DNA from 2 places in the Lacticaseibacillus rhamnosus genome. Region 1 is predicted to be linked to the other one. Evidence: a T-box and tRNA genes for the amino acid it is inferred to sense, from the RefSeq annotation. Region 1 holds a T-box; the other holds one or more tRNA genes.

Region 1 (12,717 bases):
GACGTAGAGGCTAAAATCATTCGGAAGATCATTCCAGCTGACATGATGGATGATGACACGAAAATTTATGTTAACCCGACCGGTCGCTTTGTCTTAGGTGGTCCGCAAGCCGATTCCGGATTGACTGGTCGTAAGATTATTGTTGATACTTACGGTGGGTTTGCCCGGCATGGCGGTGGGGCCTTTTCCGGTAAGGATGCGACGAAGGTTGACCGCTCTGCTAGTTATGCAGCGCGTTATATTGCTAAAAATATTGTTGCAGCCGGCTTGGCTAAACGCGTGGAAGTGCAACTGGCTTATGCGATTGGCGTTGCTAAACCGGTGTCGGTATCTGTTAACACATTTGGCACCAACGTTATTTCTGAACAAGTAATTGAACAGGCTATTCGCGAGAACTTTGATTTGCGACCAGCTGGTATTATTAAAATGTTAGATCTTAAGCGGCCGATTTATGAACAAACAGCGGCTTATGGTCATTTTGGACGTACAGATGTTGATCTTCCTTGGGAGCACTTAGATAAGGTGCAAGCACTTCTCAAGTATCGAGATTAGCGAGAAAAGAGGCGGCCTTGGACGGGCGTATTCCCATCCGGGTCGTTTTTTTATGCTTTGGTAGTGTGAGATTAGCACTGGCATCGCGCCGGCTCGCGCCTCACCTAACGCGCTCCCCGGCGCAGAACCCTGCGTGTAAGGACCTTAGGCGCAATGGTCAAAGTGTGACCAGCACGGCTAAAGACGGCTTGATTTTAAGAAAATAGGCGGGAGGACGGGAAAGTTTTCTGATTTAGGCGATTAAGGGAACTGACATTGCGTTCTATAACACGCTCCCCGGCGCAGAAGTCTGCGTGTAAGGAGACCTTAAGCGCAATGGCCAAACCCGGGCCATCACGCTTAAGGCCGCTTACACTCCGACTTTTAATCGCGCCGGCTCGCGCCTCACCATAACGCGCTCCCCAGCCCAGAAACCTGCGTGTAAGGACCTTGGGCGCAATGGTCAAAGTGCGACCATCACGCCCAAGGCCACTTACACTCCGGTTTCTAACCGGGCTGGCTCGCGCTCACATTTTTTAAGGAGTAATTTATGAAGCAGAGAAAAACAAATGTTGCTGTTGTGACGGCGGCAATTTTTATGGGTACTTTTATGACCGCCATCGAGGGGACGATTGTCTCAACTGCGATGCCGACGATTATTGGTAGTTTACATGGCGTGCATCTTATGAATTGGGTTTTTTCAATTTTTCTTTTGACTAATGCGATGGCAACGCCGATTTATGGGAAATTAAGTGACAAAATTGGCCGTAAACCGGTTTTCTTGATTGGGCTGACTATTTTTGTTATCGGTTCTTTGTTATCGGGTTTGTCGCAGTCGATGGTGATGCTGATCGTCTTTCGCGCGATTCAAGGGGTCGGTGCTGGTGCCATTATGCCGGTGACGTTTACCATCATTGCTGATATTTATCCGTTTGAAAAGCGGGCTAAAATGCTGGGGTTTAATGGTTCGATGTGGGGGATTGCATCTGTCATTGCCCCGTTACTGGGTGGCTTCATCGTGGATCAATTGAGCTGGCATTGGATCTTCTTCATTAATGTGCCACTCGGGTTAATCACTTTTGGTCTTGTTTGGTTCTTTTTGCAAGAAGATCGGCGTCAGGTACGGCAACCGTTGGATATGCGCGGTACGGTCTGGCTTTTGGTTGCGTTGTTAGCACTGATGTACGGATTCCAGACGCTTGCTGAACCCAATGCGATTTGGCAGTTAGCGGGGATGGCACTTATTGCCGTTGTTGGCTTTTGGCGTTTTTGGCAGGCAGAGCGGCAGGCAGTTGATCCGATTATTGATCTAAAACTCTTTGAAAATCGCACGTTTATCATTCATAACTTGATTGCCGCGTTGATTTCAGGGTTTGTGATTGGGTTTGAAGTTTATATGCCGATGTGGATTCAAGGCATTCTTGGCATGGATGCATCACTTGGCGGTTTTGCCGTAACACCGAGTTCGTTGATGTGGGTGGTCGGTTCGTTTTTTGCCGGTAAGTTACTGGGACGTTTTCAACCTAAACCGATTCTGACAGGGGCCATGTTTTGGCTACTTGGGGGAAGCTTGGTCTTAGCGCTGGTGCCACAGTCAACGCCGTATTTTGTCTTCCTGCTAGTTGCTGGCTGTCTTGGCTTGGGATTTGGCTTGGTCATTACGATCACAACGGTTACAGCTCAGGCGGTGGTCAGCCCTGATCAAGTGGGTGTAGCGACGAGTTTTAATACGTTATCGCGGACGCTGGGGCAAACTTTGATGGTTTCCGTTTATGGGATCGTGCTTAACTTGCGGCTGACTCAAGGCGTAGCAGCTGATGGCCGGTTAAACAGTAATATGTTAAACGAACTGATCAATCCGCATACGGCAAAACAGTTACCGGCTAGCGTTTTGCCAACGTTACGTCAAATCCTTTATGAGGGGCTGCACAATATTTACTTCTTTTCAATTGTGATTGTGGCGCTCGCTTTGGTGGCCAATCATTTTGAAGCCAAAAAGGTTTTAGCAAAAGCTGCCACGCAAGAATCTGATGAAGAAGCTTGAGCTATGAAGCCGGTAGTTACGTTAGCCAGTTGTTTGAGCCAAAATTTTTCTAATCAAGCCGTTGTATTATTTAGCGGACGGGCATAAAAAAATCGGCCTTAGAGAACGTCAATTCGTTTCTCTAAGGCCGATTTTGCATAGCAGCGTTCATCATCAAGCGCGAAAAGAGGTATCAATCATTTCAGCAGGTTATCGGTCGTTTGCTGATTGATCGCGGCGGACGGTTTAATCGGCTGTTTATATAATTTAGCATTTTTTTCATTTACGACGGCCACGACATCATATGTGGGGTCATTTTCAAGAGGCCCAAAGTTTAGCAAGGTTTGCTGGTCATCGTATTGAATGTCTTGAAGGCGGGTACTCATGAGGACATGAAGCATGTCGGCTTTTTGATGCGACTTTTTGATTTCTTCACTGGCTTTAGCTAAGGTATAACCTTCATCCAGCATGGTTTTGATCATGACAATTAACGCAATATTGGACAGCGAATAACGTTTGTTGCCATTTGCTTCGTGGCGACGTGAATGAATCAGGTGCTTTTTTTCCCAATAACGAATTTGGGTAGGGGTTGCACCGGTGACACGACTTGTTTCGCCGATGCCTAGTGAAATATCGAGTGATCGCAACCGCTTATTAAACAGTTCCATGAAAATCTCTCCTCTGATGAGCGTGCGCCGGGAAGCACGTTATGGTGAGCGTGAACCAGACGAATTTGTTAAAACTGAATCCGCTGCCTTTAAAAAATATGCAGCGACTTTCAAATCACAACCTTGACAACTAGTTAGTTTAAATGTAATATAATCTCTTGTCAATATTACATTATGTGATATTAAAAGTATGAAACATTATAAAGAAATCAGGCGAAGTTATGGACGTTAAAGATATCAACGGGAAACCTGTGAACGTACCGATGATGGTGATTACCCTCATTGTCGGGACATTCATCACGGTTCTTAATCAGACAATTCTCTCCACCGCGTTTCCAACGTTGATGAAGGCTTTTGATATTTCAACCGCAACCGTCCAGTGGTTGTCAACGGGATTCATGCTGGTAAACGGTATTATGATTCCTGTTTCGGCTTATTTAAGCGCAAAAGTCCCGTCAAAATGGCTCTATATGAGTGCCATGAGTACTTTCTTTGTTGGCACGCTGGTGGCGTTTGTTGCTAATAGTTTTGGCGTCTTATTAGCCGGACGATTGATTCAGGCGATCGGCGTCGGAATTACCATGCCGCTGTTACAAAACATCATGATGTCGATTTTCCCACCAAATCGGCGTGGAGCTGCTATGGGAATGGCGGGGATCGCGATTGGGGTGGCACCTGCAATCGGACCGACACTTTCCGGCTATGTCATCGATAATTTCGGCTGGCGGGTTTTGTTCGGCATGATCCTGCCAATCGCGGCGTTGGTGATTCTTGCGGCCATGTTCTTTTTCAAAAACGTGTTACCACTTTCGAATCCGAAGCTGGATGTGCCGTCGCTGATTGAGTCGTCAATTGGATTTGGCGCTTTGTTGTACGGCTTTTCTGAAGTCGGTAATGACGGCTGGGGCGATCCAATGGTCCTTGGTTCCATTGCTGTCGGACTCATCTTCATTGTCATCTTTGGGTATCGGCAGTTGCATCTTAAGGAGCCGTTTGTCGAATTACGAGTTTTCAAGAGTAAGATTTTTGCGTTATCGACTGCTTTAGGGACGATTGCCAACATGGCGATGGTCGGCGTTGAAATGATTTTGCCACTGTATCTGCAGATCATTCATGGTAAAAGTGCCTTGGAATCAGGACTAACGCTGTTGCCAGGGGCGCTTTTAATTGCCGTGATGAGTCCCGTTACCGGTCAGGTTTTTGATCGCATTGGGGCAAAACGCTTAGCCCAGTTAGGTCTCTTCTTCCTGACGATTGCAACGTTGCCGTATTTCTTCTTAACGACGAATACGCCGTCAATCTTCATTACCGTGATTTATGCGGTGCGGATGTTTGGGATTTCGATGGTGATGATGCCATTGACCACCAACGGGATGAATGCACTGACACCTGATATGATTCGGCATGGTACCGCGGTGAATAACACGGTACGCTAGGTTGCGACTTCCATGACAACGGCGGTTTTGATTTCCGTGTTGTCAAATGTTACCAACCTCGCCAAGCCGGCTGCCAGCTTGTTGAAGCGTAATCCTTTGCAGTATAAACAGGATTTCCTCAATGCAACATTAAACGGTTACCACGCAGCCTTTTTATTAGCAGTTGGCTTTAGCCTGGTTGGCTGGGTGCTTGCATTTTTCCTGAATAGCCACGCCATGTCACAGGAAATCACGATTCAACCAGAAAAGAAGGTGAAGGCATGATTCTTTGGTTCTTAGGTCTAATGGTCATTGGCCTTTATCTCAGTTTCATCATGATGCATCGATCGGCAAAGCGGAGCACATTAATTGCCATTTTCAGTATTGGCTTGATGGGCAGTCTGTTACTGATGGTGCTTAACGATAATGCCCATTTTGGAATGGAAAAACGAACGACTACGGATGAACAAACGATTTATACGGCATCACCCAATGCGCAGATGCCAATGTTATTGAAGCAAAATGTTGGCACTGCCGGTAAGCATGTTGTCTACATCTATAAAACCGATCCTAAGAAAAAAGTGGTGCATACCAAAGCAGATCTGGCTGTCAGCAATCAGGTTGTGCAGACGACAGGAACAACGGCTTCGATGACAAGTCGCACAACTCGCTGGGAATATCAAAATAGCTTTTTCAGTGCATTGTTTAACCACCAAGGTGCAGGCCAGTTGGTGGCACAGCATAATCGACTCGTGATGCCTAAAAGTTGGATTGAGCTGACGACGACGCAAGCCAAACGTCTCGGCACTAAGCTCAAAGCCTTGCAACACCCGAATGCTCAGCAGAAAGCAACCATGGCTGCCGCGGTGAAAGCCAAAGCTGCTGAGTTGGCTCATGCGAATCCGAAACTGGCGAGCGATCAGGCTGCACTGTTGAAACAAGCACAAGCAACGGTTCAACAAGCAATGATTCAACAGGCGGTTAAAGAAGTTCAACAACAAAAATAACCGGTCCGAGTTAATGTTGATGACGATGCGACAATCAAAAAGCAGATATCAGCCGTTAAAGCTGTTATCTGCTTTTTTCATGGCGCTGATGACGGCGGGAGAAATACGGGCTAAAGTACCACCAGCTGAGCATTAATAAGGCAAACCCGAGCGCGAAGCCTGCGAAGACATCGGTTGGATAATGAACCCGCACAAAAATTCGCGAATAACCGGTCAATCCAATCATGCCGCCAGCCAATAAGGTTATCGTCCATTTAACAGTCGGTCGCCTGACAAAAGTCCATGCTAAAAGAATCAAGGTTCCATAAAACATCATCGTGCCGCTTGAATGCCCACTTGGAAAACTGAACCCGCCAGCCTGTACCAAAGCGCGAATTTGCGGGTCGGCGATGAATGGACGCGGCCGTTGGACTAGATATTTAATACCAATATTTAGAATCCCCATCATGGCACCGACACTAGCCGTAAATAAAGCGGCGATACGATAACGATAGATCAAAAGCACCCCTGCTAACCCGAGCGTTAAAAAAATCAGAATGCTCGGATTGCCCAGTTCGGTAATGACGATGAGGATTGGCTTTAGCGCATCCACATGGAACCGGGTCACAAATGCGATGACATGCTGATCAGTCGTTTGAATCCAGCTGGCTTGATTGAGGATGCCAATTAAGAAAATAATGAAGATCATAAAAGCAGTACCTGAAAAATAAAGTGGCAATGACCGACGATGCAACAAGACAACCTCCTGTAAACGTAAATTGATAACCGACTGAATACCGTTTAGTCGGCTTTTGGTTAATCCACGGTGACGCGTTGACGTTTCCGCAGATTGACAAAGAAAATAACTAATATGACTAGAATAGCATAAAGACCATTGAACACTTTCATGGTTTTTGCTATGATTGACGCAATCATCAAACGAACAAAGGAGTAGTAAGTCGGCGCGGGTTTCAGAGAGCAGGCGGTGGTGCGAGCCTGACGATGCTAAGACTGAACTGACCTTTGAAGTTGCTGCGGTGAACGGAGTAATCGCAGCCGGCCGGACCGTTACCCCTTTTGAGCGCTGTGAAAGCAGAACTTAGGTGGTACCGCGGCTGAGCCGTCCTAATGAAGACTAGGGCGGCTTTTTGTTTGAAAATAAGTGGGAGGTAACAAAATGGCATACGATCATCATGAGATCGATAAGAAGTGGCAGCGTTATTGGGCCGAACATAACGAATTCAACACCACAACCGATCCGAAGAAACCGAATTATTATGCATTAGACATGTTCCCATATCCATCAGGCCAGGGCTTGCATGTTGGACATCCAGAAGGCTACACCGCGACCGATATTGTGGCGCGGATGAAACGAATGCAAGGATTTAACGTTTTGCATCCGATGGGGTGGGATGCATTCGGTTTACCAGCTGAGCAATATGCCTTGAATACCGGTCACAATCCCCGGACTTTTACTAAGCAAAACATTGAAACGTTTAAGCGTCAAATTAATAGCCTTGGTTTTTCATATGATTGGAACCGGGAAATTAATACGACCGATCCGAATTACTACAAATGGACACAATGGATTTTTGAACAACTGTATAAACATGGACTAGCGTATGAAGCTGAAGTTCCGGTTAACTGGAGCCCTGATTTGGGAACCGTAGTCGCTAACGAAGAAGTGATTGATGGTAAAACGGAGCGGGGCGGTTTTCCGGTTGTTCGTAAGCCGATGCGGCAATGGATGCTAAAGATCACAGCGTACGCCGATAAATTACTTGCAGACTTGGATGATTTGGATTGGCCTGAATCAATCAAGCAGATGCAACGAAACTGGATCGGCAAGTCAACCGGGGCGCAAATCACGTTTACGGTCACCGATACTCAGGAAAAGTTTGACGTTTTCACAACGCGTCCGGACACCCTTTTTGGCGCAACTTATGTCGTCATGGCACCAGAGCACGACTTGGTTGAAAAGATTACGACGCCGGAACAGCAGGCAGTTGTTGATGCTTATATTGAAGAAGCGGCACATAAGTCCGATCTTGACCGGACGGCGCTCGATAAGGAAAAAACCGGCGTCTGGACAGGTGCTTATGCGACCAACCCCGTCAATGGCGAGAAGTTGCCGATCTGGATCTCGGATTATGTGCTGGCAACTTATGGTACCGGGGCGATTATGGCGGTGCCGGCCCACGATGATCGCGACTATGCTTTTGCTAAGAAATTTGGCATCGAAATCAAACCGGTGATTGAAGGTGGCAATATTGACGAGGCAGCTTATACCGGCGATGGCGTGCACATTAATTCCGGCTTTCTTGATGGCTTAAACGAACAGGATGCCATTGATCGGATGATCGCATGGCTGGAAGATAAAGGCATTGGCCAGGAAAAAGTTAACTATAAGTTGCGTGACTGGGTCTTTTCCCGGCAGCGTTATTGGGGCGAACCCATTCCAGTGATTCACTGGGAAGACGGCGAGACAACCCTGGTACCAGAAGATGAATTGCCGCTGACTTTGCCGGAAGAAGTTGATATCAAGCCAAGTGGAACCGGTGAGAGCCCGCTCGCCAACCTGACTGACTGGGTCAATGTTGTAGACAAGAACGGGCGTAAAGGTAAGCGTGAGACGAATACCATGCCGCAATGGGCTGGTTCTTCGTGGTACTTCCTGCGCTTTGTCGATCCACATAACAAAGAGGCCTTGGCTGATTATGACAAGCTCAAGCAGTGGATGCCAGTGGACCTTTATATCGGCGGGGCCGAACATGCCGTGCTGCATCTGCTGTACGCGCGTTTTTGGAATCTGTTCCTTTATGATATCGGCGCGATTCCAAACAAGGAACCATTCCAGCGCCTGTTTAACCAAGGCATGATCTTGGGTGATAATCATGAAAAGATGAGTAAGTCCAAAGGGAATGTCGTTAACCCCGATGACGTGGTGGACGAATACGGTGCCGATACCTTGCGCCTGTATGAAATGTTCATGGGACCATTGGATGCCGGTATCGCTTGGTCCACGGATGGTTTGGCGGGTGCCCGCAAGTTCTTGGATCGAGTATGGAGCGCCTTTATTGATGATGAAGGCAAGCTGCGCGATCGTATCACCACCATTAATGACGGTCGTTTGGATAAGGTCTACAACGAAACGGTTAAAAAAGTAACCGAGGACTATGAGGCGTTGCATTTTAACACGGCGATTGCCCAAATGATGGTCTTCATCAATTCGGCGCGCAAAGACGATGATTTGCCGCTAGAATATGTTGAAGGCTTTGTCAAAATGCTCGCACCGATCGCACCGCACTTGATGGAAGAAATCTGGCAACGGCTGGGACATGATCACAGCTTAACCTATGCGCCGTGGCCAAGTTATGACGAAAGCAAGCTTAAAACCGACACCTACGACATGATGGTGCAGGTCAATGGCAAACTTCGTGGTTCCATCACTGCGAGCGTTGATGAGACTGATGACGAGATCAAACAAGCTGCTTTAGCCAATGAAAATGTCCAGAAGTATACGACAGGCAAGGATATTAAAAAAATCATTGTCGTACCACGTAAGATTATTAATATCGTTGCTAAGTAATGTGGTTGCATTTTGGTCAGACTGATAGGATAAGTTTGATTGCCACAATTGCGGTTCTAGAGACAAAAACTGCCTCTGGAATCGCTTTTTTGGTGAGCGCGAGCCGGCGCGGTTAGAAAGTAAGCGTGAGCCAGCCCGCTTAGAAGCCGGAGTGTAAGTGGCCTTGGGCGTGATGGCCGGTCTTTGGCCATTGCGACCAAGGTCCTTACACGCAGGCTTCTGGGCTGGCGAACGCGTTATGGGCGTAAACCAGAATATAAGTGGCCTCAGGCGTGATGGCCGGTCTTTGGCCATTGCGCCTGAGGCCCTTACACGCAGATCCCTGCGCCGGGGAGCGCGTTATGGGCGTAAACCGGAGTATAAGTGGCCTTAACCATTATGTGAAGGCAATGGTTTAGTTTACGTGACTACGATTTTCAAAGATTTCTTTTGATTCAACAAAGAAACTCAGTAAAGATTGCAAGTGAGGCTGGGATTGCCTAAAATATAAAGGATTACGCAACACGACAGGAGCTTATCATGGAAAATTCGCTGGGCGGCGGGACGCAACCGCCACGTTCAGACAAGGAAAAAATGATCCGCGGTTCGGCGTGGATGACTGCCGGCAGTGTTTTTTCGCGGATTCTTGGTGCTATTTATGTCATTCCGTGGCGTATTTGGCTTGGAGCGGCTTTTTTAACGGCTAATGCTTTATTTACTAAAGGCTATCAGATTTACAGCCTGTTTTTGATTATTTCAACTGCTGGTGTGCCTGGCGCGGTTTCCAAACAAGTTGCCCGCTATAATGCGATGGGTGAATATAAAACCGGTATGCGGCTTTTTTATCACGGGACATTTGCCATGTTCATTATGGGGATCCTGTCTTGTGGGGCAATGTGGTTGCTAGCGCCATTGCTCGCAGCAGGGGATGCCCGGATGATTCCGGTTTTCCGCTCGTTGGCATGGCCACTGTTGCTGATTCCATCGTTGAGCCTGATTCGGGGCTTTTTCCAAGGCTATAACGAAATGGCGCCTAGTGCGATCAGTCAGTTTATTGAACAGGTTGCCCGTATTCTGTATATGCTTGTCATGACTTATGCCATCATGGTTGCCGGTAACCATGATTACCTGAATGCGGTTGTGCATTCAACCTTTGCGGCATTCATTGGGGCAGTTTTTGGACTTGGCTTATTGGTCGTGTATTTTGTTCGGCAGAAACCGCGATTGGATACTTTGGTGGCACACAGTAAACAGGCGCTCAATATCAGCGTTAACGAAATTTTAGTTGATGTTGCGCGGCAGGCGATTCCGTTCATTATCATGGATTCAACGATTAATATTTACTATATTGTTGATCAATACACGTTTAATCCAATGATGAAGGCGTTCTACTTAGTTAGCGAAGATCAGCTTGATCGGTTCTATGCATTATTTGCCGGCAACGCCAACAAGCTGATCATGATCATTGTCAGTCTTGCAGTGGCCATGGCAATTACGGTTGTTCCTTTGCTGGCTGGCGCAAAAACGCGCGGGGATGTTGAAGGTTTAGCGCGGCAAATTACGAACACGTTGCAGCTTTTCTTCATCGTCATGATTCCATCGGCGTTAGGCATGGTGGCCGTTGCGCGTCCGTTATATGTTTTGTTTTATCGTGATATGGACTTCCTTGGGATTCGCTTGTTACAATTTTCGTCAATTTTGGCGATTCTTCTAGGATTATTTACGGTATTGGCTGCTATTCTTCAAGGGTTGTTTAATAATCGATTGGCGATTCAGGAGATGCTGGTTGGTCTCGCTGTTAAAGTCATTGCGCAATGGCCGATGATCTTCTTCTTTAATGTTTACGGGCCGGTGATGGCGACAATGTTGGGCATGACGGTGTCTAGTTTGTTGATGTTGTATTCGACTAATCGGATGTACAATATTCATGTCAGACAGACCATTCGGCGCGGCGTCGGTATTTTAGCTTTTTCCCTGATTATGTGTGCGGTTTGCTACTTGATCGTGGACGTATCCGGTATTCTCATTAACCCTGAGAGTCAGTTTGGCGCAGCGTTTGTTTTACTGGTAGCAGTTGGTGTTGGCGTTTTGATTTACGGTTATTTGATTTTGAAAACACGTTTGGCCGATATGATCATTGGTGCACGGGTCAGTCGGCTGCGCGAAATTTTACACATCCGGTGATTTTATGCGATTAGATAAATATTTAAGTCATTTACAGTTTGGTAGTCGAAAAGAAGTCAAAGCCTTGATTCGCGACAAGCGCGTTCGGATTGCTGGGGAGTTAGTGACGGATCCGGGCTACAATATTCTTCCGGGTGTTGCCGTTGAGGTTAATGATGCTCAAGCGGACGGGCCACTTGAAGTCGATTATTTAATGAACAAACCGGCTGGCGTCATCACCGCAACCGAAGATCCAACGCAATCAACGGTATTGGACTTGATTCGACCGCATGATTATCGGCCCGGCCTTTATCCAGTCGGGCGCCTTGATAAAGATACAACCGGACTGCTATTGCTCACAACTGATGGCAATTTAGGGCATACTTTGTTAGCACCGAACCACCATGTGCCAAAAACTTATGCCGCTAAGTTAGCCAAGGCACTTACAACTGAGATGAAACACCAGTTAGAACATGGCGTTGCTTTAAAAGACTTTACAACGGCACCAGCTGATGTTCAGGTTGTACCGGCGACTGACAATAAAGAAATTTATATCACAATTACAGAAGGCAAATACCACCAAATTAAGCGGATGTTGCTGGCCGTTGATAATGAAGTCGTCGCATTGACACGAATTGCAATGGGACCATTACGTTTGCCTGAGGACTTAGACGCCGGTGAGTATCGGGCACTGACGGATGATGAGCGTTCGCTACTGGATCAGATGGTACGCTAAGTTTAAGCTTTACTTTTTCGTTAACGGATCCATTGTCATGGCATAGTTGCACCCCTATACTGATAGACAAGAAAGGGTGAGCGCAATGGACCAACAACAATATATTTGCCCCAAATGTCAAAATACAAGCTATATTTCGGATCGGTTTCAGGCAACGGGCGGTAATTTTTCCAAAATCTTTGATGTTCAAAACAAGAAGTTCGTGACGATTTCGTGTACCCGCTGTGGTTATACCGAGCTATATCGCAGTGAAACCAGTTCGGGGATGAATGTCTTGGATTTTCTATTAAATGGCGGTTGATTTTGACCGATTTGGCGGGTCGTGTTCGTTAAGATTCATGAAGATGAGCGCCGCAGACGACATAAAAACGTCCTTAGAAGTTCGAAATTCTAAGGACGTTTTTTGACTGCGTTGATTGTCATCTTTTGAGCTAATTTGCTGATTCGGATAATTGCTTCAGGTAGGCTGGTAGTTCCTGAATGACCATGGTTGGTAAGGCGACGTAGCTGTTCATAGCTACAATGTCTGCTACATGCGAGTGAACAAAAACCGCAGCTAACACAGCTTGGGTCAAAGGATGGAATTGCCCCGCAAAAGCAGCAATGATGCCGGTTAAGGTGTCACCG
Region 2 (17,914 bases), 960 kb from region 1:
AACTTTAACGGCATTCTGGGACAACCTCATGTTGCAATCGGATTTTCTCCCGAAAACAATTTAACCGGCAACGCGTGGACACTTGCTGCCGGCGCAACTTGGCAACACCACGCTGAATATCAGTTGAGCAGGATTAAGGCCAGTACGCCAGACCGTTAATCCAATCAGCTAACCAAACTAATCGCTACAAAAAGCCTTGGACGTTGAATGAGCTGCTCACCGTCACAAGGCTTTTTCTACTGGTATTAGTTGACACTAATAATTTTTAAAGACATCTTTGTAAACCTTAATACTGTCGAACACGTCTTGGAGGTCAACATATTCATCGGTTTCGTGCGAAGTGTCATTACCTGGCCCGTAAATAGCCAAGTCCAAACCATCGTGGAAAAATAAGGCCGCATCGGTTATGCCGGTTCGATAGGCCACAGCCCCGCGCTGCAAACCGATCCGCTGCCGTGCCTGCTGGACTTTTTGAATTAACGCATTATCGGGTGCAGCCGCTGCGGCACTTAAAACCGAATCAATCGAAAGTGATAGGTGAACCCCTTTTGGTACTGATGTTTTAGCAGCCTGCTTCAAAGCGGCAATAAACGCATCATTATCAGCAATCATGGTTGTTCGGATGTTGCCGCGTAAATAAGCAGACTCCGGTAATGAATTAATCTGATTCCCGCCATGGATAATATCGATGTTGTGGGTAGCGTGACCCAGAATCGGATCATCTTTAGCTTGAAGCGGCGCGGTGGCAGTTAATGCGGCATTGGCAAAAGCAAATAAGCCGTGAATGGCATTAGCCCCAAGATCTGGACGTGAAGAATGCGCCGCCTTGCCCTGAGCCGTTAACGTATAGTCAATAATGCCACGTTCAGCCGCATCCACATTGCTGTTTCCCGGTTCTGCGACCAAAAGACCGGTCAACCGATCACCATAACCGGCAGCCGCAAGTTGGCGGGCACCGTAGTTATCGATTTCTTCGCCCACGGTTGCCATCAACTGAACGCCATGATCAAGCTCTTCATGCGCGATTTGCTTAAACGCAACCACAGCAGCGGCAAGTCCGGATTTCATATCCGTCGCCCCGCGGCCATACAATTTACCATCTTCAATCTGGGCTGAGAACGGAGGAAACTGCCACTTGTTGGGATCGCCTGCATCCACGACATCCATGTGCCCGTCAACCCCTAACCAGCGCTGCGCATTAGAATCACCAATCGTCAAAACTAAATTGTCGCGTCCCGGCGCATAACTGATACGTTCACGCTTAATCAACCCTGCGCTTAGTTCCGGGGCCAAAAAGGCTTCGATCAAGTCCGCCACTTGGCCTTCTTTTGCTGCCACACTGGGGATTCTAACCATCGCCTGCAATAGATCAGTAACTTGTTGTTCCTCGTCTGTCAAACTACCGCCTCCACTTTTAAAATACATCATCTTAACGATCCAAATCGCCACCATGACTGAGTTCATCTAGTCACATCAGGTGCTATCAACACCATTATTCCGAACACGCAACCCAGTCTTTTAACGCAGCCTTATTTTCTTCTAAAGCGCAACAATGCCTGACCTAAGATTGGGGTGACAATCCCGCCGAGCACCGCCTCTGCCACCGCATTAATGGCCAAGGCAGTAATCAACAGCCAACCTAAATTCGTTGCATTGGCCCCTGGAACGATTTGCGCGGCTTTGCTGGCAAACAACAACCAGGTAAAGCCGATCACCAGCAATGTGTTGGTTAAAGCGCCTGCAACCCCGGCGATGACCATTTTAATAGTTTGAGCCAGCGTACTCTGGTGGCGTTTGAATAATTGATGAAAAACAAAAGCTGCAACCAAACCAACCATGACTCGCGGCACCAACGCGATAATTGGATTGCGAAAAAGCAGTAAAGTTACCGGGTCAGCCGCTGATGTATAAGCGCGAATCAGACTCGTTAATCCCCATAATAAGCCAAGGCTGGCACCTCCGCCATAGCCCAATACGATCCCGCCAATGATGACGGTCAAGTGAATAGTCGAAATAGCCGGCCAAGCGGGAAAAATCTGAACATAACCAACCATTGGAATATAGGCTTGCAAAATAATCAAAGCTCCCAAAATACCAATGATCGCAATGTTATAAGCTTTTCCGCGACGTGTCATGCTGACACCTCCTAATCGTTTATAGCTAATTTTATCAAATTATAGACGTTTACGTTTGTTTATATTGTGTTTTCTGCTGTTGCTGATTCAATCAAAGCAGACCATTGCCTTCAGGTATGGCTCATGTTGGGGCAATAGTCCCTGATTTGACAATATTGCTTGCGGTCGCCAGTGTTAGCTACCGCTGAGGCCGCTTGTGTTCTGGCTTACGCCCTTTTAACGCGCTTACCGGCGCAGAAGTCTGCGTGTAAGGACCTCAGTCGCAATGGCCAAAGCCCGGCCATCACGCCTGAGGCCACTTGTGTTCTAGTTTACGCCCATAACGCGCTCACCGGCGCAGAAACCTGCGTGTAAGTACCTTAAGCGTAATGGCCCAAGCCCGGCCATTACGCTTAAGGCCACTTACACTCCGGTTTCTAAGCGCGCCGGTTCGCGCTTAGTAAATTTCTATTGACTTTAATCTCACGTTTTCCTATAATATTTCTTGTGCTTAATTAGTCATGCGGGCATGGCGGAATTGGTAGACGCGCAAGATTAAGGATCTTGTGAGCATTTTTGCTCATGGAAGTTCGAGTCTTCTTGCCCGCATCATAGCAAGATCCGATCAACAAGGTATTACTGTTGATCGGATCTTTTTTATTTTATACCTGATCATGGCCCGGCTTGAAAAATATTAAGCCTCTGAAAGGAGTCCCATTCGATGCTTCGTGAAGCCCAATTTGTCGATCTGCCGGCGATTGTTCATCTTTATCAGCAGCTTACTCAAGAGATGGCTGCATTGGCGCCGGATACTTACCGGCCCTTAACCACCGACAATCGGCAGTATTTTGCTGATTACTTGCAGAATGATCTGGCTCGCCTATTCGTCACGGAAAGCCAAGGCACACTTACCGGCTTTGCATTGGTCGTTTTAGCTCGAACCGGGGACAGCCCCGAATTCGTTCCACAACACTTTGCGCAGTTGATTGACTTGTTTGTCACGCCGGATCATCGTCATCACGGCCTAGCCAAAACCCTCATGACAGCGGTCGAGGCATTCGCTGCCAGTCATCAAGCCTCTTTTATTCAACTGAACGTCCTCAGCGGTAATCAAACCGCACGAGAAGTCTATGCCCGCGCCGGGTTTCAGCCAGTCAATTTAATCCTGCAAAAGCCGCTCAATTAGTTATTTCGTGTTGCCTGCAGTCGTAATTTGCCACGGCAGACACCGCACGCGTACCGGTTGACATTAATCCGTCGGCGCCGAACAAATTGCCGGCCACACCTTGTACATTGATAAACATAGTGTCGGCCGTTCATCGGCAATGACGGAGCAAAACGCGAGCCGCCAACTGCTGCCAGTAACTGTTTGAAGTCATGATCGCGATGTTGATAGCCGCGATGCTGGGCGAACAAATGGTAGTGCACCAATTCATGCTTGATGATGCCATCCGTGACATCAGATGGATAAAGCGCAAAAATTTTGGGGTTAAAATCCAGATTCATCGTCGCAGGATAAAACCGGCCGCCAGTAGTTCGCAATCGCGCATTAAACACGGCTTGGTGGTTGAACGGTTGGTGAAATGCGCTCATAGAAATGGCTTCCACACGTGCTTGTAATTCTTGGTTTGTCATTGTCTCATCGTTACCTCCGAGCCAATAGTGTACATCAGCACGTCACCAATTGCACCATTTGTATCAGGCTACTTTGCGAGACTATCCGATACCTGTTGAGTATGTTCATCTCACTATTCATCAGACTACAAAAAGGAACGGTTCAGACGTCCACCTGAACCGTTCCTTTTTTCTAACCATGAAACTTGCGCATTGACCAAGCAAATGAGCCATCACAAGCAAATTTGCCTACCTTTTTCACACTCGCTTAATTGAAAAAGGCTAAGACATCGGCACGCTTCAATGCTGCTTTTCGTTTTTGATCGAAGTCTGCCACAATCTGGCCGGCATCTAGCACAATGAGCCGGTTGCCATAGCGTAACGCGTCTTCAACTTGATGGGTGATCATCAGACAGGTTAACTGTTGCTCCGAAACGATCGCGTTCGTTAACGCCATAATTGCCTGACTGGTGTGGGGATCTAAGGCTGCTGTGTGTTCATCAAGCAACAGTAAATCCGGTTTGCGCATGGTGGCCATTAACAAGCTCAAGGCCTGCCGTTGTCCACCTGAAAGCTGCTCCGTTGGCTTATCAAGCGCCTCAGCCAGACCATTACCGGTTTTTGCGGCCAAAGCCTTTAGCTGGGCTTTTTGTGCATTCAACCCCCGGGAACGTAACCCTAGGCGCTGACCACGATGGCTGGCTAGTAATAAATTCTCAGCAACCGTCATTCGCGGGGCGGTTCCCATTTTCGGATCCTGGAAAACTCTGGCAATGTGTCGAGCACGTTGCTCAGGACGGCGCCCGTTGAGTGTTTGGCCAGCCAAAGTGACCGTGCCGCCGCTAACTGGTAGATCACCGGTAATCGCATTGAATAAGGTCGATTTACCGGCACCATTATGACCCAAAACGGTGACGAATTCACCTGTCTTAACCGTCAGCGTCACATCTTGCAACAAGGTCTTGACTTGAGTTGCAACTGGCACATTAACCGTCACGTGATCCAACTTTAATTCAGCCATGGATCTGCACCCCTTTCTGCAACACACGTCGTAATCGTAATTGATGATCAATTTGCGGCACCATGATGGCAATGGCTAACACGACCGCCGAGATCAGTTTCAAATCATCGGCATTGAAGCCTAGCGCCAAGACAACCAGCAAGACAAAGCGGTAAATAATGCTCCCTAAGATGACTGCCACCAACCGCTGCGACAAAGTCAACTCACCGAAAACAACTTCGCCGATGATAATAGCAGCTAACCCGATAACAATGATCCCGATGCCCATGTTCACGTCCGCATAGCCATTATTTTGAGCGAGCAACCCACCTGCAAGCCCAACCAGCCCATTGCCAACCATTAAGCCCAGAACCATTTGATGATCAGGATTAATCCCCAGACTCCGCGCCATATTCGGATTATCACCCGCCGCAATGAACCCTTGACCTAACTGGGTGTTCAGAAATAACATCAACAATCCGACGACGATGACGACAACAATTAAACCAACAACCACGCTATTAAAGTAAGGCGGCAAGTCTTTTAAGAACGATCCTTGGAAAAGATTAGCCTGATGTAGCAAAGATAAATTGGCCCGTCCCATAATCCGTAAATTAATCGAGAATAAGCCGGTCATGACCAGGATCCCGGCAAGTAGCACCGGAATTCGGCCTTTGGTAGTTAACAACCCCGTCACCAGCCCGGCAAGCATCCCTGCTACCGTTGCGAGCAAGGTTGCGATAATCGGGGAAATACCGTGAGTAATCGCACTGACGGCCACTGCTGCGCCAAAGGGAAATGTTCCTTCAACCGTCATATCTGGAAAGTCCAACACCCGAAATGTTAAAAAGAGACCTAGTCCGATTAAACCGTATAACAATCCTTGCCCAATTGCAGAAACCCCTAAACTCATTTGATCACCGTTCCTTTCGCGTCTGCCTGTTTCACTAACGAACTCGGCAATGTTATCCCCAACTGCTGCGCTTGTTTTTCATTTAAAATAAGTCGGCCGGTTTTTTCAAAGTGGATCGGCGTCGTGGCCGGTTTGGCTTTGCCTTTTAAAACATCCGCCAGCATATGCCCGGTTTCAACACCTAAATCAAATTGATTAAGTCCGATCGTTGCCACCCCGCCTTGTTTAACCATGGTATCCACAGTTGGAAAAATCGGAACCTTTCGTGCGTTAGCCGCTGCCACTAAAGTTTGCATGGCGCTCGCCACCGTATTATCAGTCGGCACAAACACCGCGTCCACCTGGCTTACCATTTGCGTCGCCACTTGGTTAAGATCGTTGGTCGAGCTAATCGCATACCGTTTAACCGTGAACCCTTCTTTGGGGCCTAGTTTAGCCACCATCTTGGCTTGGGTTTGTGCGGAATCATCACTGGAAGTCGCAATGACGCCAAGTGTTTTCGCATCAGGCATGATCTGCCGGATAAGTTTCAATTGAGCTGCAATCGGGGCTTGATCGGAAACCCCGGTAATATTGCCGCCTGGTTTTTTAACATTTTTAACCAACTTTGCTGCGACTGGATCCGTAATTGCCCCCAAGATGATCGGCGTCTTTTGATTCACATTGGCTAGTGCTTGAGCTGCAGGCGTAGCAATACCGACTGTTGCAGCGGCATGTTCCTCAGTAAAGCGTTCTGACATTGACTTCAGATTGCTCTGATCATTTTCCGCGTTTTGAAAATCAATCTTGATATTCTTGCCCGCCACGTAGCCTTTATCTTTCAATCCGGCGATAATGCCCTTATGAATCGCATCAAGCGCCGGATGGGTTGTCAGCTGCAAAATGCCGACAGTCGGCTTTGTCTGCGTCTGTTGCGCGGTTGTGCCACTTTGAAAATAAGCAATACCCAAAAAGCCAAAGATGATGATCATAAATCCAAGCATTCGTTTCATGCGCTTGCCTCCATTTTGAATATTCCAATAGCTTTGGTGATGTCGATCCTTTAATGTGATATCGACATATTCCGCGTGGTTAAAGCTACTTTGCGGTTAACCTTTCCTTTTTTGTATCAATAAAAATACCGCGACAGGTTCAGGCCGTCGCGGCAATAAAAAAACCGCATAGCCCCGTGATTGGGTATCTATGCGGACAGTAAATCGGAAGCCAACATAGACACAACCTGCGCGTCTGGCAGGCTGCATCCGCAACCTACCTAAAGTTGGCTTTGCCAGTTCTTTAAGGTAAGCAATGCTGTCATGTGGGTTTCCTCCATTCGTTTATACTTGATGAGATGTTAGATTAAAGGTACATGAGTAAACATTTCATGTCAAGAAAAATCATTGCAAGATGAGCGAGATTTTTTGAATCTGCTTGGTAAATTTCTGAATCGTCTCATCCTGCGCCTTTTCGGAAGCATTAAAGGCGGGCACATCTACTTCTAAGTCAGGTTTTAAGCTGGCAGTCATTGCTTCACACGCTGCGGTAAAAGCCGCAAAGTCATGAACCAACGTACGATGCGGCCCAGCCAGTCGCGCCGGAACTGCCACTTGTTGCAACCGAGTTAATAACTTTTGGTACTGAGCGGTTCCTTCACGAAAAACGACCTGAGTATCCTCATAGGTCTCCCGATCATATTCAGCTAACTGATCTGCATCAATTGCTTTTCGCAACGGTTCGAACAATGGTGCCATTTTATCTTGATTAGCCTGAATCTGTTCCACCACATCATTAATGGTCGAACCATAATGCGCCAACTTCATTTGTTGCTTATTCATGAAAAGCACGAATCCTCTCTTAAGCACGTGGTTGTCAGTGCTGACCTGCCACTTTGTTTTTTATTTAGCCAAACGTCGACGCCGAGCGCGTTCAAACACCTTCACGATCTCGACGATCACAATCATCGTCACGCCCGCGCCAAGAACCGTTATCCACTGATGCCAATCAAGGGTGGTGACATGGAAAAGCCCGTTAAAGCCCGGAACCAGAATCGTCACTGCCAGCAACAGGAAGGATGCCAGAATCGCCCAGTTGAATGCTTTATTCCGGAATGCACCCACTGTAAACAGGCTTTGATGGATACTCTTAACGTTAAAAGCATGGAAGAGTTGGATCAAGCCTAAAGTTGCATAAGCCATGGTCAAAGCATCCGCATGCATCGCCGCTTCACCGCTATGGACCGGATAAGTGATAGCAATCCAGTAAACGCCCAATGTCAACAAGCCTTCAAGAATCCCTTGCCAAATCACGGCCGGGCCCACGCCGCCAGAGAAGAAGTTGGACTTCCGCCCGCGCGGTTTTTGCTTCATAATCCCTGGCTCAGTCGGTTCCACCCCAAGTGCAATCGCTGGGAAGGTATCCGTCACCAGATTAATCCAAAGAATGTGAACCGGCGCTAAAATATCCCAGCCTAACATTGTCATCATGAACAAGGTCAAAACTTCACCAAGGTTAGCCGATAAGAGATATTGAATCGCTTTTTGAATGTTGGAAAAGACTTTTCGGCCTTCTTCAACCGCGACCACAATCGTTGCAAAATTGTCATCGGCCAACACCATGTCCGAAGCACCTTTTGAAACTTCTGTCCCGGTGATACCCATGCCAATACCGATATCAGCTGCTTTTAACGCAGGGGCATCGTTAACCCCATCGCCGGTCATGGCAACCACTTTGCCTTTTTTCTGCCAAGCATTCACAATTCGAACCTTATGCTCTGGTGCAACCCGTGCGTACACGCTGTATTTGCCGACATTCTTAGCAAATTCTTCATCGCTTTGTTGATCAAGTTCGGCACCGGTAATAACGGCAGCATCATCACCTTGATCAATAATGCCAAGGCGGACCGCAATCGCTTCGGCCGTGTCGCGGTGATCACCGGTAATCATCATTGGCCGAATACCAGCCGATTTAGCTTCCGCAACCGCTGCTTGTGCTTCTGGCCGCTCCGGATCAATCATCCCGACGAGCCCTGCAAAAGTCAGATGTTGTTCAACAGTTTCTGAGTTAACCGTATCCGGAACCGCATCGATTACCTTATAAGCCATCCCCAGTACTCGCAAAGCCTGGGTGGCCATGTCTTTATTTGCTTTCAAAATGGCATCGCGTTCACTGTCAGACAGAGGCGCAACGTTATCACCGGTGGCTAAATTCGTCACCCGCTTAAGCAATTCGTCCGGTGCGCCTTTCGTGGCAACCAAGATTTTACCATCCGGGCGGCGATGAAGCGTCGTCATCAATTTACGTTCGGAATCAAACGGTACTTCAGCAATCCGCGGTTCTGCAGCAAGTTCCTTAGTAAGATCAAAGGACTGGGTTTTACCATAAGCAACTAGCGCTGTTTCAGTCGGATCGCCTAATAATTGACCATCATCTTGAACCTGCGTATCGTTGGCAAAATTCATGATGGTCATCAAAGGATTGCCACCGTGGATACCTGCGCTGGCAGCGTTCAACTGGCCATCATAATAAACTTTTTCAACCGTCATTTTGTTTTGGGTCAGTGTTCCGGTTTTATCACTGGCAATGATGTCGGTACTACCCAAAGTCTCAACTGCTGGCAGTTTACGCACTAATGCATGCCGCTTTGCCATTTTTTGAGTGCCCAATGCCAAAATGATCGTGACAATAGCCGGCAACCCTTCCGGAATAGCGGCAACAGCCAGCGAAACCGCGGTCAGGAACATCTCCGGTAAACTGGCGGCATTACGCCAAATCCCGACTGCAAACACAATGACAGCAATAACAAGAATCATCACCGTCAGCGTCTTCCCAAGACTCTTGAGATTTTCTTGCAGCGGGGTGGTTGTTTCCTCGGCAGAATTAATCATACCGGCAATCCGGCCGACTTCGGTTTGCATCCCGGTTGCGACTACAACGCCAACCCCGCGGCCATAGGTGATGTTACTGTTCATGAAGGCCATGTTGGTCCGGTCACCAATACCAACATCCGCACCCGTCAACGGTTCGCTGGTCTTATCGACCGGTACGCTTTCACCGGTTAGCGCGCTTTCTTCGATCTTTAAGTTAGCACTTTCCACTAACCGTAAATCAGCAGGTACCACATCCCCTGCTTCCAACAACACAATATCACCTAAAACCAGCTGGCTGCTAGGGATCGTGAGTACTTGATCACCCCGACGAACATGCGCGTTAGGAGTGGACATTTCTTTAAGCGCATCAATGGCCTCTTCAGCCTTGCTTTCTTGGAAAACACCGAAAACCGCGTTCAATAAGACGACCGCGAGAATAATACCCGCATCGGCCCATTCACTTAATAAGAACCCGGCAATCAAAGCAGCAGCTAACAGGACAATAATCATAAAGTCCTTAAACTGATCCAAAAAGCGCGCCAACATGCTCTTCTTTTCAGCCTGGGCGAGTTCATTTGGCCCATTTTCATTTAACCGAGTCTGAGCGGTTTCCTTAGATAGTCCAGTCAATTGCGTTTTTTCTTCTTGCAAAACTTCTTGACTGCTTAATGCATATGGCGGTTTCTTTGCCAAAATAGTGCCTCCTTCTTTCTTTGGGCCGGTAGCCAAAAAGAGACTTATGGCCTACCAGCAGTAGATCCATAAGTCTCACTATTTAAGACAACACCAGACATAGCCTTGTTGGTGACGTTGTCGCAGATATGCTCTGCTAGTTACTCCCCTAGGTTGAGTAAAGTATATCAGGTCTAGGCAGGCTTACGCAAGTTCCTGAGTAGTGAGCGCGAACCGGCGCGGTTAGAAGTCGGAGTGTAAGTGGCCTTAAACGTGATGGCCCGGGTTTGGCCATTGCGTTTAAGGTCCTTACACGCAGACTTCTGCGCCGGTGAGCGCGTTATGGGCATAAAACAGAACAAAACGGCCTCAAACGTGATGGCCGGGCTTTGACCATTGCGCTTGAGGTCCTTACACGCAAGTTTCTGCGCCGGTGAGCGCGTTATGGGCATAAAACAGAACAAAGTGGCCTCAAGCATGATTGCCGGACTTTAGCCACTGTAGCTAAGATCCTTTCGATTTTAATCAAGCTCACTCACCCCAACGTTTGAAATAAATGCACTGCCAGATCATGCAAATTTAGCGCATGTGAATTGTAATTACTTAACAGGATGATCGCATTTTGACCATCGTGACTGATTGCAGTCGATGCCATTTGACCAGCGACAACGCCATGAGTTGAATAAAAATCTTGATGATTATAGATGCCGGCTGTATAAACGCCATCGTCACGGTTGCGCAACGTCTTCAAAGCGGACAAAGTAATCACTTTGCCGCTGTCTATCCCGCGCAATAGCCGATAAAGATCACCAGTCGTCGTATACATGTTGCCGGTACCGAGCTCGCGGTTATACCATAACTCCGGTTCGCCGATAAAAGTCTGATAAGGATTGGTGACGGGACCTGTATACGTTAAAGAACGGTTTGAATCTGTCAGCATCGCCGGTAAAAAGCCGGTGTGCTTAAGCTTTAGGCGTTCAATAATATCGTTTTTTACTTGTTGTTCATAGGATCGCCCGGCGACTTTCTCGATCACACCGGCTAGTAAAAGATAGTTCACCGGTTGATAGGCATAGTTTTGTTGTGGCAAATAGGTCATGTTGGCAATGGCCCAACGGATAATATCCATATCACCCATCACGGCAGGTTGATACTTCTTAAGGGCAAAACCGCTGCGCATGTCAATCATCATCCGCAATGTTACTTGATCGCCAGTTTGGATGCCTGACAAATACTTGCTAACCGGATCGTCTAATCGTAACTTGCCAGCTTCAACCAGCTGCATCACGGCAACTGCGGTAATTGCTTTTTGAATCGAGCCAATTTGAAACAAAGTCGTCGGTCCATTAAGCCGCTGCGATGCTTGATCGGCGTAACCCACACCACCGTTGAAGATGACCTTACCATGTTGAATCACCAAAGCACTGCCGATAAATTTGTCATTGGTCAAGGCCTCTGAAAAAGATTGGCCTGCTTTGGTTTTAACCGAACGATCCAATTTTTCGTCAAATAACGCTGCTTGTGTCTTGGCCGTATCTTTGCGCGTTACTTTTTCACGATACTTTGATGGCTTGACCCGTGCCTGACGTTGTGAAGCTGAATGATCTTGCTGCCAGCCAAGAACAGTCCCACCTAATAGCAATGCAGCCAACCCCAAAACAACGCCCACCCAAATCATTTTTCGACGATGCAACACGTTTTCATCCTCCCATTTATTGCTCATCAAAGATACCTTAAAAGCAGACAAAAAAACAGCCACGACCCTCAATAAAAGCAAAAATTTCATTGAAGTTAGCTGTTTTTTGGGTTATTTCCAAAATGTATCGAAAACAGTGATTGGCAAATGTCGTTTGTGAGCAGTCTTCTGGTACCAACGCTCGATGGTTTCAGCAGCTTGGTCGCTAACTTGTTTGCCTTCAAGATAGTCATCAATATCGTGATACTTAACCCCAAGCGCCACTTCATCTGGCAAGGCCGGGCGATTGTCTTCAAGGTCGGCTGTTGGCGCCTTTTGATACAAATGAGCAGGTGCCCCTAGCGTCTTCAACAATGCCGCGCCTTGCCGTTTGTCTAACCGGTAAAGTGGGGTCAGATCCGCACCGCCATCACCGAACTTGGTATAAAAACCAGTGACGGCCTCAGCTGCATGATCGGTTCCGATCACGGCCCCTGCCATGTTGCCGGCAATCGCATACTGAGCAATCATGCGCATCCGGGCTTTAATATTGCCCTTGTTGAAATCAGAAATAGCCGCACCATTGGCTTCAACAGCACTTACCATCGCATCAACACTTGGTTTGATATTAACCCGTTTAACCACATCGGCTTGCATAAACTCGATGGCCGCCATCGCATCCGCTTCATCGGCTTGTTCACCATAAGGCAGGCGCACTGCTACAAACTGATAAGTATCGTCACCGGTTTCTGCCCGCATCTCCTGCATCGCCTTTTCGGTTAACGTTCCGGCAAGCGTCGAATCCTGCCCACCGGAAATGCCAAGGACATAAGTTTTTAAAAAGGTATTCTTCTTAAGATAGGCTTTTAAAAAATCGACACTCCGGCGAATCTCTTTTTCCGGATCAATCGTTGGCTTGACACCTAATGCTTTAATAATTTCTGCTTGTAATGGACGCATTATTTCACTCCTTTAATCATATCAAGAAATAGACTTTGTGCGAGATCTCGCGTTATCTGACCGGCATTAGCCATGAGAACCACTGCATTCTGCCCGCTACTATCCATCACCGTTGCCGCCGAGTGTGCTGCCACAACGCCATGCGTCAATGTGTAGCTGCCAAAATTATAAACCCCGGCTGTATATTGACCTTGACTTAAATCGCGTAATTGCATGACGGCGGATCGACTAATAATTTTACCTTGGTTAATTCCGGCCATAATCTGATATAAGTCACCGGCACTAGCATAAATATTACCGGTGCCCAACTCGCGGTTATAACTCAATGCTGGCTCGATATAACGCTTTGAATACGGATCAGCCTTGGGACCATTATAGCCAAAAGCCTGATTTTGTTCACGATATAATTCAGGCATGAATCCTGAATGAGTCAAGGCTAGCCGCTTAAAAATTTCCTGTTGAATCAAATCAGCATATAAGCGGCCGGTAACTTTTTCAATGACACCCGCTAATAACACAAAATTAACCGGTTGATAATCATACCGAGGTGTTTCGTAATTCAAGTTGGCAATTGACCAGCGAACAATGCCGGCATCGGAAAGTTTTGCCGGTTGCGCACGAGGTAGCGTTAGCCCGCTGCGCATATCCAGCATCATTCGCAATGTCACCTTCTTGCCAGTACGAATCCCGGTAAAATAGTGACCGATCGGATCGGATAGTCGCACCTTGCCTTGTTCAACCAGTTTCATCAAAAGCACTGCCGTCAGTCCTTTTTGGATTGAACCAATTTGATACAGTGTCTCGGGACCGTTTAAGCGCCCCGAGTCTACATCCGCATAACCCAGACCGGTATTAAGTATGACCTTACCCTTGCGCATCATCAAAACCGTCCCGCTAAAATGCGCCGCCTGCAATTTTGCCAATAGCGGCTTAGCATCCGGCGAGTCAACTGGTTGCATCAATTTATTAGTGGTACCGGTATCGGCTTTTGCCTGGTTTTGCAGCCGCTGCTCAATTGCGCGATGGCGATTCAGCTCGGTTTCATATTGACGCCGCGCACGCTCTTCCTTGGCGGCTATCTGCGGACGAACATACAAATAATCATAACTGCCATAAATCGCAATGCCGGCGATGACCCCGATAACAAGGCCTAACAACAGCCACCGGCCCCAACGCCGCTTTTTTGTCTGTCTCACGCTATTTCCTCGATTATTCTTCGCGATCAGCCACTGCAGACTTCACTTTTTTAATCAAATCCATCTTGTTATCCCAAACCCGCTGCGATAGATCAACCGGATAATCTTGTGGATTCAAAATTCGCCGATACTCATCCCACAGCGCGTTGGTACTGCGCGTTGCATAAGCCTGAACGTCGGCTAGCGGCGGGGTTTGATAAACCTGCTTTCCCTGATCATAAATAAGTTGAAGTAACGGCTTGGCCTCAAAATTCTTAACCGTCTTATTGATATATGGAAAATTCGGATGAAACATATACAAACTACGCTCTGGATCAATCACTTCGTCTGCCAGTGCCACATAATCACCTTCAGACTTGCCATCATCACGCCGCGTAATTCGCCAGACTTGTTTTTTGCCAGGCGTCGAGACTTTTTCTGCATTATTAGACAGTTTGATCGTATCGTGCATCTGCCCAGTGCTGTCTTCAATCGATACCAGCTTAAACACAGCACCCAACGCTGGTTGATCATAAGCCGTAATGAGGCGAGTTCCGACTCCCCAAATGTCGATTTTGGCGCCTTGCATCTTCAGATTTTGGATGGTGTTTTCATCAAGGTCGTTTGAAGCGTATATTTTGGCAGAAGTATAACCGGCATCATCTAACTGCTGCCGAACACGCTTGGAAATAAACGCCATATCACCACTGTCGATGCGCACGCCGAGAAAATTGATTCGATCTTTAAACTCATTAGCGACTTTGATCGCAGCAGGCACGCCTGATCGCAACGTATCATAAGTGTCAACTAAAAAGACCACGTCGCGATTACTTTCGGCATAGGCCTTAAAAGCCTCATAGTCATTACCATATGCCTGGACCAATGAGTGCGCATGCGTGCCACTGATCGGAATGCCAAATTCCTTACCTGCTAACACGTTACTTGTAGCATTAAACCCGCCAATATACGCCGCCCGTGTGCCCCACAAAGCTGCCGCCGTCTCCTGTGCCCGCCGCGTCCCGAATTCCATGAGCGGATCAGCACCGGCCACACTACGAATCCGCGCTGCTTTCGTTGCCACAAGCGTTTGATAATTAATCATATTCAAAACCGCGGTCTCGACCAACTGCGCCTGTGCCAGCGGACCTTCAATCTGCCAAATCGGCTCATTATTAAAAACCAAATCGCCTTCCAGCGCCGAACGAACGGTACAGGTAAATTCAAAATGACGTAAATAATCAATAAACGCATCCGAATAATCGGTCTGGGACTGAAGATAAGCCAAGTCGGTTTCCGAGAACTTGAGATGATTCAAGTAATCAATCACATGCTCTAACCCGGCAAAAACCGCAAATCCCGAACCAAAAGGCAACTCACGAAAGAAAACTTCAAAAACAGCATGACGTTCACTGATTCCACGTTCAAAAAAAGTGTTCATCATATTCAATTCATAAAAATCGGTGTGGAGTGTCAATCCTTCACCCAATTGTGTGGTCATCATCTTTCCCCTTCCAGAGACATACTAATGGGAGCCATCGTTAAGCATTGAGCATTTAATTTAATAATATAGCTATTGATTATATACTAAGTGGGCAATAATTGCAGAGCGCGAACCGGCGCGGTTAGAAACCGGAGTGTAAGTGGCCTTAAGCGTGATGGCTGGGCTTTGGCCATTGCGCTTAAGGTCCTTACACGCAGGTTTCTGCGCCGGTGAGCGCGTTATGGGCGTAAGCTAGAACACAAGTGGCCTTGGGCGAGATGGCCGGGCTTTGGTCATTGCGTCCAAGGTCCGTATACGCGGATCTCTGCGCCTGCGAACGCGTTATTGTAAAAGCGTGAACGGCGCTTACACACGGCTTCTAAGCTGGCAATAACATTACAGCAAGCAGGCTTTTCTTCCACCCTCCAACCCAAAAAAGCCAGAAAACAAAATCGCTTCTGCTTTCTGACCTCAGATCACCTTATTACTTTAACGCTCTAAATAAAATTCAAACCTTTCGCCAACATACTGAGTACGTACATATTCAAACGGTGTTCCATCCTTGAGAAATGAAACTTGACGCAACCGTAAAATGGCATCGCCGCGTTTGATGGCTAAGTATTCAGAAATTCGTTCGCTAGCCAACATCGCACTGACCGTTTGTTGTGCGCCGCCAAGAACATAACCGCCTTTTTTCTCCAGTGTATGGTAAAAGCTGGCTGTCATTTCTTTTTTGGTAAAACCTTTCACAAGATCGTAAGGCACCGCTGCGGTTTCGAAACTGATCGGTACCTTATCGGCATACCGAATTCGTTCCATCCGCAACACCTGTTCAGCAGGCGCCAGTTTTAGTTTCTCTACCTCGGAACTTGTCGGCTGGGCGACATGATATGAGACCGTTTTGCTGGAAGGCACCTTGCCTTGGGCCTGCATCAGATCCGTAAAGCTAGTCACACCGGACATTTTTTCCTGGACCTTCTGATTAGCCACATACGTCCCTGAGCCAACCCGTCGTTCCAGAATGCCTTCATCCACCAGCGTTTGAATGGCCTGCCGCAATGTCATTCGCGATACCTTAAACGTGACGGCTAAATCGCGTTCAGACGGAATTCGATCGCCTACCCGCCATTTACCGGCTTCGATATCAGCACGAATGGCGTTATGAATTTGAATATAAACTGGCACATCCATCCTCATCGCCTCCTCTTTTTATGGTTTAAGCTTCCGTATCGTGTTTCTCACCATAACTGTAGGTCGCGATCAAATCATGATTGCGATCCAACATATTAATATCTGCATCTTTACCAACTTCAAGTGTTCCCTTTGAAGTGAGGTTAAATTCGCGTGCTTGATTGACAGAGGACATTTCAACTGCATCGAATAAGGAAGCGTCCATGAAACTCATGGCATTTTTAAACGCATCCTTATACATCAAAACGGAACCAGCAAGTGTCCCATCGGCTAAGCGAGCCTGCTTATCTTTAACATAAACGGTTTGGCCGCCTAATTCGCTCTTACCTTCTGGCATGCCTTTACTACGCATGGAATCCGTTACCAGTTCGATGCGTTCCGGTCCCTTTTGATCAAAGGCGAGCCGTAACATATCCGGAACAATGTGGAAGCCGTCGCAAATGAGTTCACAATACATGTTATCTTCCAGCATTGCATGGCCAGTAACGCCGGGTTCACGATGCCGTAAACCACGCTGAGCATTGTACAAATGAGTGACGTGGGTCGCCTTACTTGCTAGCATTTGTTCCCGCGTCGCATTGCTATGCCCAACTGATGGGACAATGTTATGCGCCAAAAGGTAGTCTTCGAATTCACGCGAGCCTTCATCTTCAGGTGCGTACGTAATCAGCTTAACCAAGCCGCCAGACAATTCCTGCCACTGTTTGACAAGATCAATATTAGGATTCTTAATATATTCTTCTGGTTGTGCCCCTTTGAAGACCTTACTGATGAACGGGCCTTCCAAATGAACGCCTTGAATAATGCGATTGCGTTCCGCTGCTTGCTTGACCCCACGCATCGCCTTATCAATGTTTTCAGTCGATTGCGTCATGGTGGTGGCAAAAAGGGTGGTGACCCCTTCATGAGTCATCATTTTAGTTGCCATTTGATCGATCTGATCAGCATCGCCATCCATGGCATCAAACCCATAGCCGCCGTGTGCGTGAACATCAATGAATCCTGGTATCAAAGTTTTACCTTGAACGTCAACGACCTGTTCGCCAGCCTGTGCTTGATAATCAAACATATCGCCGACTGCCAAAATCTTGTCATCAAAGCGGATGTACCCGTCTTCAATCCGTTCTAATCCTGTATAAATCGTTGCGTGTTTCAATACCGTAACCGTCACAATACCACTCCTAATTATTTAAAGTCCCGAATATCACCAATTAGTATAACCGGTATAGACCAGACTTGCAAGCTAGCCAACCGGTCGGCCACCTTTATCAACCG

What was found. A T-box is a leader RNA that pairs with one kind of tRNA and senses whether it is charged. The one in region 1 lies ahead of leuS (leucine--tRNA ligase), so its partner is inferred to be a tRNA-Leu.
Region 2: it encodes a tRNA-Leu, which carries the amino acid that the T-box ahead of leuS (leucine--tRNA ligase) is inferred to sense. The anticodon was not compared.

Annotation. Positions count from the first base shown of each region.
Region 1 covers NZ_LR134331.1:883,476-896,192, forward strand. The annotation lists gene metK (methionine adenosyltransferase) at 1-552, shown strand, start outside; gene EL173_RS04605 (MDR family MFS transporter) at 1,082-2,575, shown strand; gene EL173_RS04610 (MerR family transcriptional regulator) at 2,752-3,222, opposite strand; partial or broken gene EL173_RS04615 (MDR family MFS transporter) at 3,444-4,922, shown strand; gene EL173_RS04620 (DUF4811 domain-containing protein) at 4,919-5,644, shown strand; gene EL173_RS04625 (phosphatase PAP2 family protein) at 5,709-6,380, opposite strand; T-box leader at 6,561-6,754, shown strand; gene leuS (leucine--tRNA ligase) at 6,801-9,212, shown strand; gene EL173_RS04640 (putative polysaccharide biosynthesis protein) at 9,732-11,375, shown strand; gene EL173_RS04645 (pseudouridine synthase) at 11,380-12,090, shown strand; gene EL173_RS04650 (zinc ribbon domain-containing protein) at 12,176-12,391, shown strand; gene EL173_RS04655 (NAD(P)H-hydrate dehydratase) at 12,522-12,717, opposite strand, start outside.
Region 2 covers NZ_LR134331.1:1,843,255-1,861,168, forward strand. The annotation lists gene EL173_RS09400 (aldose epimerase family protein) at 1-159, shown strand, start outside; gene EL173_RS09405 (M20 family metallopeptidase) at 256-1,425, opposite strand; gene EL173_RS09410 (ECF transporter S component) at 1,530-2,135, opposite strand; tRNA gene EL173_RS09425 (tRNA-Leu) at 2,638-2,723, shown strand; gene EL173_RS09430 (GNAT family N-acetyltransferase) at 2,836-3,300, shown strand; gene EL173_RS09435 (SprT family protein) at 3,297-3,749, opposite strand; gene EL173_RS09440 (ABC transporter ATP-binding protein) at 3,997-4,749, opposite strand; gene EL173_RS09445 (ABC transporter permease) at 4,742-5,641, opposite strand; gene trpX (tryptophan ABC transporter substrate-binding protein) at 5,638-6,633, opposite strand; gene EL173_RS09455 (hypothetical protein) at 7,018-7,455, opposite strand; gene EL173_RS09460 (cation-translocating P-type ATPase) at 7,516-10,179, opposite strand; gene EL173_RS09470 (serine hydrolase domain-containing protein) at 10,694-11,854, opposite strand; gene nadE (ammonia-dependent NAD(+) synthetase) at 11,966-12,793, opposite strand; gene EL173_RS09480 (serine hydrolase domain-containing protein) at 12,793-13,989, opposite strand; gene EL173_RS09485 (nicotinate phosphoribosyltransferase) at 14,003-15,466, opposite strand; gene EL173_RS09490 (GntR family transcriptional regulator) at 15,938-16,639, opposite strand; gene nagA (N-acetylglucosamine-6-phosphate deacetylase) at 16,665-17,810, opposite strand; gene proC (pyrroline-5-carboxylate reductase) at 17,908-17,914, opposite strand, start outside.